Regions from separate parts of the Halobacillus amylolyticus genome, predicted to be linked through region 2. Evidence: riboswitches for the same ligand, from Rfam matches in the RefSeq annotation. Region 2 holds a riboswitch; the other holds the start of a gene.
What was found. Region 2 has a riboswitch for thiamine pyrophosphate ahead of tenA (thiaminase II). Riboswitches for the same ligand answer to the same signal wherever they lie in the genome.
Positions count from the first base shown of each region.

Region 1: linked by a shared signal. The riboswitch ahead of MUO15_RS12520 (thiazole synthase) and the one ahead of tenA (thiaminase II) in region 2 are both predicted to bind thiamine pyrophosphate.

Region 1 is NZ_CP095075.1:2,430,834-2,435,277, reverse strand. It holds gene MUO15_RS12540 (EamA family transporter) at 1-117, shown strand, start outside; gene MUO15_RS12535 (cell wall hydrolase) at 276-854, shown strand; gene MUO15_RS12530 (RDD family protein) at 906-1,316, opposite strand; gene MUO15_RS12525 (SDR family NAD(P)-dependent oxidoreductase) at 1,528-2,238, shown strand; TPP riboswitch at 2,311-2,414, shown strand; gene MUO15_RS12520 (thiazole synthase) at 2,503-3,300, shown strand; gene thiH (2-iminoacetate synthase ThiH) at 3,287-4,390, shown strand; gene MUO15_RS12510 (thiamine phosphate synthase) at 4,404-4,444, shown strand, end outside.
Region 2 is NZ_CP095075.1:2,930,588-2,935,031, reverse strand. It holds gene thiM (hydroxyethylthiazole kinase) at 1-300, opposite strand, end outside; gene thiD (bifunctional hydroxymethylpyrimidine kinase/phosphomethylpyrimidine kinase) at 291-1,103, opposite strand; gene tenA (thiaminase II) at 1,100-1,789, opposite strand; TPP riboswitch at 1,830-1,933, opposite strand; gene thiW (energy coupling factor transporter S component ThiW) at 1,939-2,433, opposite strand; TPP riboswitch at 2,557-2,668, opposite strand; gene MUO15_RS15090 (PucR family transcriptional regulator) at 2,725-4,410, opposite strand; gene MUO15_RS15085 (pyridoxal-phosphate dependent enzyme) at 4,429-4,444, opposite strand, start outside.

The DNA.
Region 1 (4,444 bases), 500 kb from region 2:
CTCGTTGGGGAACGCTTGTCAGGAGTGTCATGGATAGGTATCGGATTACTGCTTTTCGGAATTATAGTATTAACATTGAACACAAATCAGCGAGGCATAAAAAAGGCTGAAAGATAAGGGTTTCAGCTTCAGGTGATGAGTGAAAGGATGAATGAGCAGGCTGGTCGGTCTAACAATTTACCCACCTACATGGAAACAATGGAAATAATTAATAGTGATAACCTGTAAATACATGTGTTACCTTGTAAAAAGATTAAACATCAAGGAGGTAAATCATGATAGTAAAACGAATGATGATTGTGTCTGTCGCAATCGCCTGTTCATTGACGTTTACAAGCCAAGTTTTCGCACACAGCAGCACTCATACCGTTCAAAAAGGTGAGTCTTTATATAAAATTGCCAATCATTACGGAATTCCTGTTCAGCAGCTTAAAGAAATGAACAACATGGAGAGGAATGAAATTTATCCAGACGAGCAGTTGGAACTGCCTGTTCTGCCTAGTGAATCTGAAGAAGATCTGCTTGCTAGATTAGTAGAAGCAGAAGCTAAAGGAGAAAGCTATGCTGGTAAAGTTGCGGTCGCTACGGTTGTTTTAAACAGGGTGTCTAGTGATAAGTATCCTGATTCTATATATGGTGTGATTTATGATGGGTACCAGTTCTCTCCTGTAATGAATGGTACAATTAATCAGCCTGCAAGTGAAGAATCTAAACGTGCTGTTGAAGAGGCATTGGATTATCAGGGATATGATCGTGAGTCACTGTTTTTCTATAATCCTGATAAAGCGACTAGTGAGTTTTTGAGTGATCAAGAAGTAACAACAGTTATCGGCGATCATGTTTTTCTAAGATAGTTTTATAGAAAGCGAGCACATTGATGTGCTCGCTTTTTTTGTTACCTTATTTTATACTTCGCCTGGTTTTGCCTCTGTAACATAAGTTCCAGCTATAAAGTCATGAATAGAGCGGTTGTCTTCCCTGATTCCGACCATAAAGGCACTGACAATGAGGCCAATTCCTAATGTTAAGGCATACACGAGTCCGCCTACGATCAAACGCATGAACATCGTTCCGACTCCGACGTTATTCCCATTAACCTTTATAATACGTATTCCCATAATTCTTTTACCGACAATATACCCCTTCCATAAAACTGGAAGGAACAAAGAGTAGGGGAGGGTAATCCAGTTAGAATAAGGGCTGTCGAACTCCCATCCAAATAAAAGCATTCCTAATAGGGAAATTGGGAGCATCACAATAATAGAATCTAAAATACCTGCTACGAGACGTTTCCAAAAACCTACTGAACGATACATAAAATCTTCCTTTCTAGTCACATAAGACTATTGTACGTAGCCATGTTAATGTATGCAATGGTTTCAGTTATAAATAGAAAGGTTATGGAAAGACATAGATAAAAAGGAGGTCAAATCGAATGAGTAGTATTTTTTCAAATGAAGCTCTTAAGGACAGACATATCCTAATTACCGGAGCTACCGGGGCATCGGTTATGAAACGACAAAAGCTGTGGTGCGATCAGGAGCCAACGTAACGATAACGGGACGAAGGGAGGAAAAGCTGAACAACCTTAAAAAGGAATGTGAAAAGTTGAATGACTCTGTAGAAGTATATGTTCACACCGCCGAACTTAATGACGAGGAAAGCCGGAGATATTTGGTGGATGAGGCAATCCAGACAAATGGAGCTATTACTGGACTTGTCAACTCAGCCGGGGTGGTCGGGGGAGGCACACTCGACAATCTAACGGAAGACGAGCTTCGTAACGTAATGGAGCTGAACTATTTTTCTACAGTGTTACTGACACAGCTTGCTTATGAGAAGATGAAGCCTCAGAGCGAGGGGGCAATCGTAAATCTATCCTCTTTATCAGGCTTGCGCGGGACGCATGCGAACATCGCCTATAGTGCTTCGAAATTTGCGGTGACTGGGTTTACTCAGTCGCTTGCAATTGAGGCGATTGAGCACAATATTCGGGTTAATGCAGTTTGCCCTGGCTATGTGGATACAGAAATGGGGCGGGAGTCGATTCGCTCCAAAGGCGAACGGAACAATCGTAGTTTTGAAGAGCAATTGAAGGTTGCAGAAGAAGGGATTCCTTCGGGGCGGATTTCTACTGCTGAAGAAGTAGCGAATACGATTGTGTTTTTATTATCTGAGACAGCTGGGAATATCATTGGAGAGTCTATGAAGATTTCTGGGGGAAGTGTGATGAGGTGAACAAGAAAAAACTGGTTCACAAACTGGAAGAGTTTTGCTATCCTTAAGAAAAGGTTTTCAATAATTGAACAAGAAAAGAGCTAGGGGTGCCATGCATGTGGCTGAGAGGAAAACATTTCCGACCCTTTGAACCTGACTTGGTTAGAACCAGCGTAGGGAAGCTTTCGAGGCTGAATGTAAACGTGTATTGCATAAGGTAAATCGAAGCTCACCCATAACGCGGGTGAGCTTTTTTTAATGGAAACTTAACGAGGGGGAGATGTTATGAGAGATCCGTTAGTCATCGCGGGGATAGAGCTTGAAAGTCGTTTGTTTACAGGAACAGGGAAATTTGCTGACCATAGTGTAATGCGGGATGCGATTGAACAGTCTCATTCACAGGTTGTTACGGTTGCGATTAGGCGGGTGGATCTAGATGGGTCTGGCAAGCATATCGTTAATGATATTCCAAAGCAGGCAACGTTAATGCCGAATACCTCAGGGGCGAGGACGGCTGAAGAAGCGGTGCGGATTGCACGACTTGGAAAGGCTAGCGGAATGGGAAACTGGGTCAAGATTGAGGTCATTTCCGATCAAAAATACCTTCTTCCCGATAATGAGGAGACGATTAAAGCCACGAAAATCTTGGTAGACGAAGGATTTGTTGTCCTGGCTTATATGAGTCCTGACTTAATGGCAGCGAAACGCATGGAAGAGGCCGGGGCTGCAGCGATCATGCCGCTGGGATCTCCAATTGGTTCGAACCGGGGTATTCGGATGAAGGAAATGATCCGGATTATGATTGATGAAATCGATGTTCCCATTGTCGTAGATGCAGGGATTGGCAAACCTTCTGAGGCAGCGGAAGCGATGGAAATGGGCTCGGATGCTGTCCTTGTGAATACAGCGATTGCAACAGCGAAGGACCCTGTGGCTATGGCGAAGGCTTTTGATATGGCGGTTAGAGCAGGGAGAATGGCTTACATTTCAGGACCCGGGCAATCGTCTTTTCAGGCAAAAGCCTCCTCACCGCTAACGGGATTTTTAACTTCAACAGGAGGGGTTAATAATGAGTTTCTATAACGTGTATGAAAAGTTGAAAGATCAGCCGTTTAGTTCATTATTTGATGAGGTGACGGCAAGGGATGTCGAGAAAGTTTTACAAAAAGATTCTCTAACTGATCAGGATTATTTCACTCTATTGTCGCCCGCTGCAGAAGGTTACATAGAAGAAATGGCTCAGAAGGCACACCAGCTCACAGTGCAGCACTTTGGCTATACCATGCAGCTATTTCAGCCGCTTTATGTCTCCGATTACTGTGTTAACACATGTAAGTATTGCAGCTTTAGTGTAGAGAACGTTTTTCCTAGAAGGCGTTTAACAATGGAAGAAGTGGAGGAAGAAGCTCAGGCGATATCCACGAAAGGAATTGAACAAATTATCATCCTTTCGGGGGAATCCCGTGTGCATTCATCTGTTGATTACTTAACAAAAATCATGAAGGTTCTCAGAAAGTATTTTTCATCAGTAGGACTCGAGGTTCAGCCGATGGACCTCGAGGATTATGAAGCCTTGGTGGCGAGCGGAATTGATACGCTGACGGTTTTTCAGGAAACATACGACGAAAAAATTTATCGTGATCTTCATACGAAGGGACCGAAGCGGTTTTACAAGTATCGCTTGGATACACCTGAGCGAGGGTGTCAGGCTGGGATGAGATCTGTTACGATCGGAGCTTTGCTTGGTCTTGAAGATTGGCGCAAAGAAAGTTATCTCACTGGTTTACACGGAAGTTACCTCCAAGACAAATACTTAGATGCGGAAATTGGCGTTTCGTTTCCGAGAATACAGCCGAATGCAGGAAGTTTTCAACCTGAAATTCATGTAACGGATCAAAATATGGTTCAAGCTATGCTCGCCCTTAGGTTATTCCTCCCACGGGCAGGAATTATATTGTCAACTCGTGAAACTCCTCAATTACGTGATCAACTGATCCCGCTTGGAGTGACGAAAATGTCTGCCGCTTCCTCAACTGAAGTAGGCGGCTATGCCCAACTGGAAAATACACAAAGCCAATTTGAAATTTCTGATGAACGTTCAGTAAAGAAGATTCGCCAATTGCTTCATGAAAAAGGCTATCAACCAGTTATGAAAGATTGGCAAATCGTTTAAAATGGAATTTCATGTGATCTCCAACGGTAGATGGCCGATCAAGCAGTTTGCTGA
Region 2 (4,444 bases):
ACGAAGTGTTGTTGCCGCCACACCAACAGGGTCTATCACGACAGGAATCCCCTTCTCGTTTGCTGCCTTCCCAGCTATAATCATTGATTGAACCTGCGCCTCTGCTAACGTACCGATATTTATCAACACACCATCTGACAATTTCGCTATCTCTGCTGCATCTTCCTTAGCCATCGCCATAATCGGTGAGCCACCAAAGGCCAACAATCCATTGGCACTAAAGTTCATGACAACTTGGTTCGTTAAGTTGTGAATTAGCGGCTGTTTCTCTCTCACTTCGGAAATAATATCTAAAACCATTTGTTAAAAACCTCCTCACGTGTTGCAAAGTGATTAGTCGGACCACTTCCATTGCCGAGATTGAATGAGTGGCGAATGGCTTCGGTTACAAAATACTTTGCTTGCTTGACTGCTTCTACCAAAGGCAACCCTTGACTTAAGTAGGCCGTTATCGCTGCTGAATACGTACATCCAGTTCCATGGGTATTTTTTGTATCAATTCGTTCACTTGTAAAGGTATGAATCTCAGATCCGTCATATAAAAAGTCGACCGCTTCTCCCTTCATATGACCACCTTTTACTAAGGCAGCACCAGCACCAAATCTCGTAACCATTTGCTGTGCTGCTTCTTTCATATCCTCACTGCTCTCCATCGATTCCCCTAAAATATCCTCTGCCTCAGGGATATTCGGTGTCACAAGCGAAGTTAGCGGCAGTAAATTCTCACGGAGCCATACGCGGGACTCCTCTTCAATCAGAGGATCACCGCTTTGGGCAACCATGACAGGGTCCATCACGTAAGGTGCTGACACCTGCGGAACCCACTCGGCAACCGCCTTCATCATACTGACGTTTGAGATCATCCCTGTTTTGAAAGCATGGACAGGCATGTCAGAAGAAATCGCCTCAAGCTGATCTTTCAGCATCTCAATGGGAAGATGATGAACACTCTTCACCCCCGTAGTATTTTGAGCAACGATGGAAGTGATTACACTCATCCCGTAGCTTTGTAATTCTTGAAACGTCTTTAAGTCAGCTTGAATACCGGCACCACCACTCGGGTCGGTGCCAGCAATTGTTAACGCACAGGCTGCTTGCTTCATTTCGAACTCACCGCCTCCCCTGTCGGCCATTCTTCACAAGTGTACGCCATTTCCCAGAAATTCAATTCAAGTTGGCAACTCTTTCGAAAGGCATCTTTCATACGACGCAGCTCAACCTCTGACGCTTCTTCGGCGAGCTCATCAAGACGTTCACACATGGCCATTGATAGCGTATCAAAATCCTCATTCGCGTAGAACTCTATCCAAGGATAGAACGTGTGATTCGGTGTCGGCTGATACTTTTTCATCAAGTGGTTGCCAATTTCAACGTACGTCCATGGACATGGAAGCAAAGCGGCCAGAATTTCGCCGAGGCCGCCCATTTGCGCATGATACATCATGTGTTTGACGTAGTGATCAGCTGTCGGCGGCAATGGATAGCCTTGTAGTTCGTCATAACCTGCCCCAATCACATCGCAAAAGTTGTGGTGTGGGTGTGTTTCGCTATTTAATACAAAACCGACTTGTTCACTAAAATAACCCATGTCGCGGCGTTCGGTTGACTTCGAAATCGCGACACCATACACGTGCATAAAAGCGTTTAAGTATTCATAATCGGCTTTAATGTAGTGGGCTAAGGCTTGTTCTGGAACCTCACCTTTCCCGATTCCCTCAACAAAGGGGTGGTTAAAAATTGCTTCAAATAACTCATTATTTTCTTTTCTAACTATTTCGGTAAATGTCATAAATTTTGCCTCCTTAATTTTAAAAAAGAAGCTACTAAGAGGTTTTGTGAGGCTACTTCCCTTTCGCTGGTATTACCCAGATCAGGTTCCAAGGGACTAAGGAAGAATCCTTATCTCAGCGCACTCGCGCCCCTAGTAGTTTCCGAAAGTCATAGATTTGGTTGTGGGATAGCGTTCGATTGACGCAATCTAGATACGACAAACAAGCCAAGTAAAGCACCGGTTGTACTGCTTATAAGAAATGATGGTAAAAAGGCTAAGGCTCCCGCCGAACTGCCCATTAGAACATTTGCATAGGGGACAGAGAACAGCGCACCAATCATGCCAGAACCAATCATTTCGCCTGACGCTGCCATCCAGGGTTTTTTAGACCATTTGTAAAAGTAACCCGCGAGCAGGGCTCCAATCATGCCTCCTGGAAACGCAAGCAATGTACCGAGTCCTAGCAGATTTCGTAGCAAGCCGATCGTAAAAGCGATTCCGACCGCTGGGATCGGCCCAAGCGTGATGGCTGCCATCACATTGACGGCATGCTGAACAGGGTAAGCTTTAGCAATACCGGCCGGAAACCAAAGCAACTGGGACCCAAGCGTTCCAATTGCCACAAATATCGCCATCGTCGTTAATAGTCGAGTACGATTCACGTCGTTTCCTCCTTTCTTTAAATGTAGATCAAGAAACCTTCACACACATTGAGGGAAGCGATTGAACACTAAAAAAGCCAGATCCTAGAGTGGACCTGGCTTCGAATGGATAAAGTCATAAGACATTTCGTCTGACTACTTCCCTCCGCTGGTGTTAACCAGATCAGGTTCATAAGAGTCGGAAAGCTTACTTGCTTTCCTCTCAGCCCACACTCGGGCCCCCCTAGTAGTTTTACTAACTATTCACTTGGTTGATTTCATCATAACAAAGCATTTTTCGTTTGTCACTGTTCACTCTTCCACTTTTTTCAACATCCATAACCTAACACTAAGCTCAAGCAAAAACAAGTCGTCGGCATTTAACAGTGATAATCCCGTTAATTGCTCAATGTTACGTAATCTATGAAGTAAGGACTGACGATGCAAAGTCAAGGCCCTCGCTGTTTGACTCACATTACTGTTATATTTGTTATAAACAATAAACGTCTGAATGAGATCGGTCTGCCGCTTCTGATCATATTCAATTAAAGGCTGCAGTGTATCTTTCACAATGCTCTCAATTTCTTTTTCATGGGAAAGAGCCATAAGAAGCCTGTTCATTCGGGTATCACTAAAAAAGGTGCGGTTTCCTTCCTCGTGCTGTTGTTTTCCAATATTTAAAGCAGTTACAGCTTCATCGTAGCTTTGGTGGAAAGAAAGAATTCCTCTTTTATGAAAAGATATTCCCCAGGAAATATTTATTCCAGCAAGTAATTCGTTTAATCTCCGTTCAATGAGATCGAGAAATTGATTACTTGTCTCGACATACGGATGGCTATCTGCTTCCAAGTAGACGATCACTTCTCCGTCCTCAAATGTTGCCATCGTTCGCCGTTTCAGAACCTCACCGGCGTGGGTGACCTCTTTTTGAATATAATAATTGCGGCTGTGCATTGATGAGGACTGTACTTTGTGATCTGTTGACCCGATAAGGTTATCTACCTTTTTCTTGAAGCGGATGGAACCGACAAGGCAAATGTATGGAAGGGTTAAGTCATAGCCTAACAATTGGGCTTTTGACAGCATTTGTTTATCTAAGTTGATATCATTCTTGGCTAGGTCTAATAGGAAATGATCTCTAAGCCGGATTTCTGTCATTTCAATGGCATCTTCTTTTACAAAATATAGAGCACAAGCGGTTAGCGCATGCTCTAGAATGTTTAGGACAGGCCATGTTAGTTCTTCATCACCTTTTGGTTGAAATAGAAGGTAGCCTTGCTTTTTATGATTAGACAGAATAGTAAGTTGATAGCAGTATTGCACACCAATCTTATATTCTTCAATGTAATGATAGAGAGGGTGATCACGAAATGGAGTATCCTCTGCCGGAATCAGTTCGTAATCCCCTTCAGTCACGCCGTTCAAGACATCGATCATTTTCTGGTCAAAGTCATAATTAGCACGCACAATTTTATTGTGGTCACTGATCGCGACAGGAATCCTTGAATGTTGATAAAGAATGGTCATGATTTCTTGCAAGCCTTTTCCATTTAGTACACAATTTATTAACTCTTGTCTGATTCCTTCGGCATGCCTTTGTTCGACTTCTTTCTCTTTGCTAATTTCAATTAATACATCCTGCAAAATATCTCCGAAGCGGACGTCCCATGGAATTTCGATGATGATAAAGTTCTCGTCGAAGGCAAGCTGCTGGATGCGATCAGGAATTTTGAAAATGTGCCGTCCTGTAGCAAAAGCAAGGGCAGATGCCCCTGATTGCATAACATCCTTGACATAAGTTTCTAAACAATTAGGGTCATCCCCGCAACCAACCCCTGTACTGAGCACAAACTCGTTTTTTCGAACAAAATTCTCTACAGGTGTTTCAATGACTGAAATCCATTCTACATAATTGGTTTCTACACTCTCTTGCCCAACATGGACTTTTGCCGACTTCATTACAGGTAATTGCAAGACATCCTTCACAGTTATTCCCATCCATCACACCCCGCAAGCTTATCTAGTTTCAAGC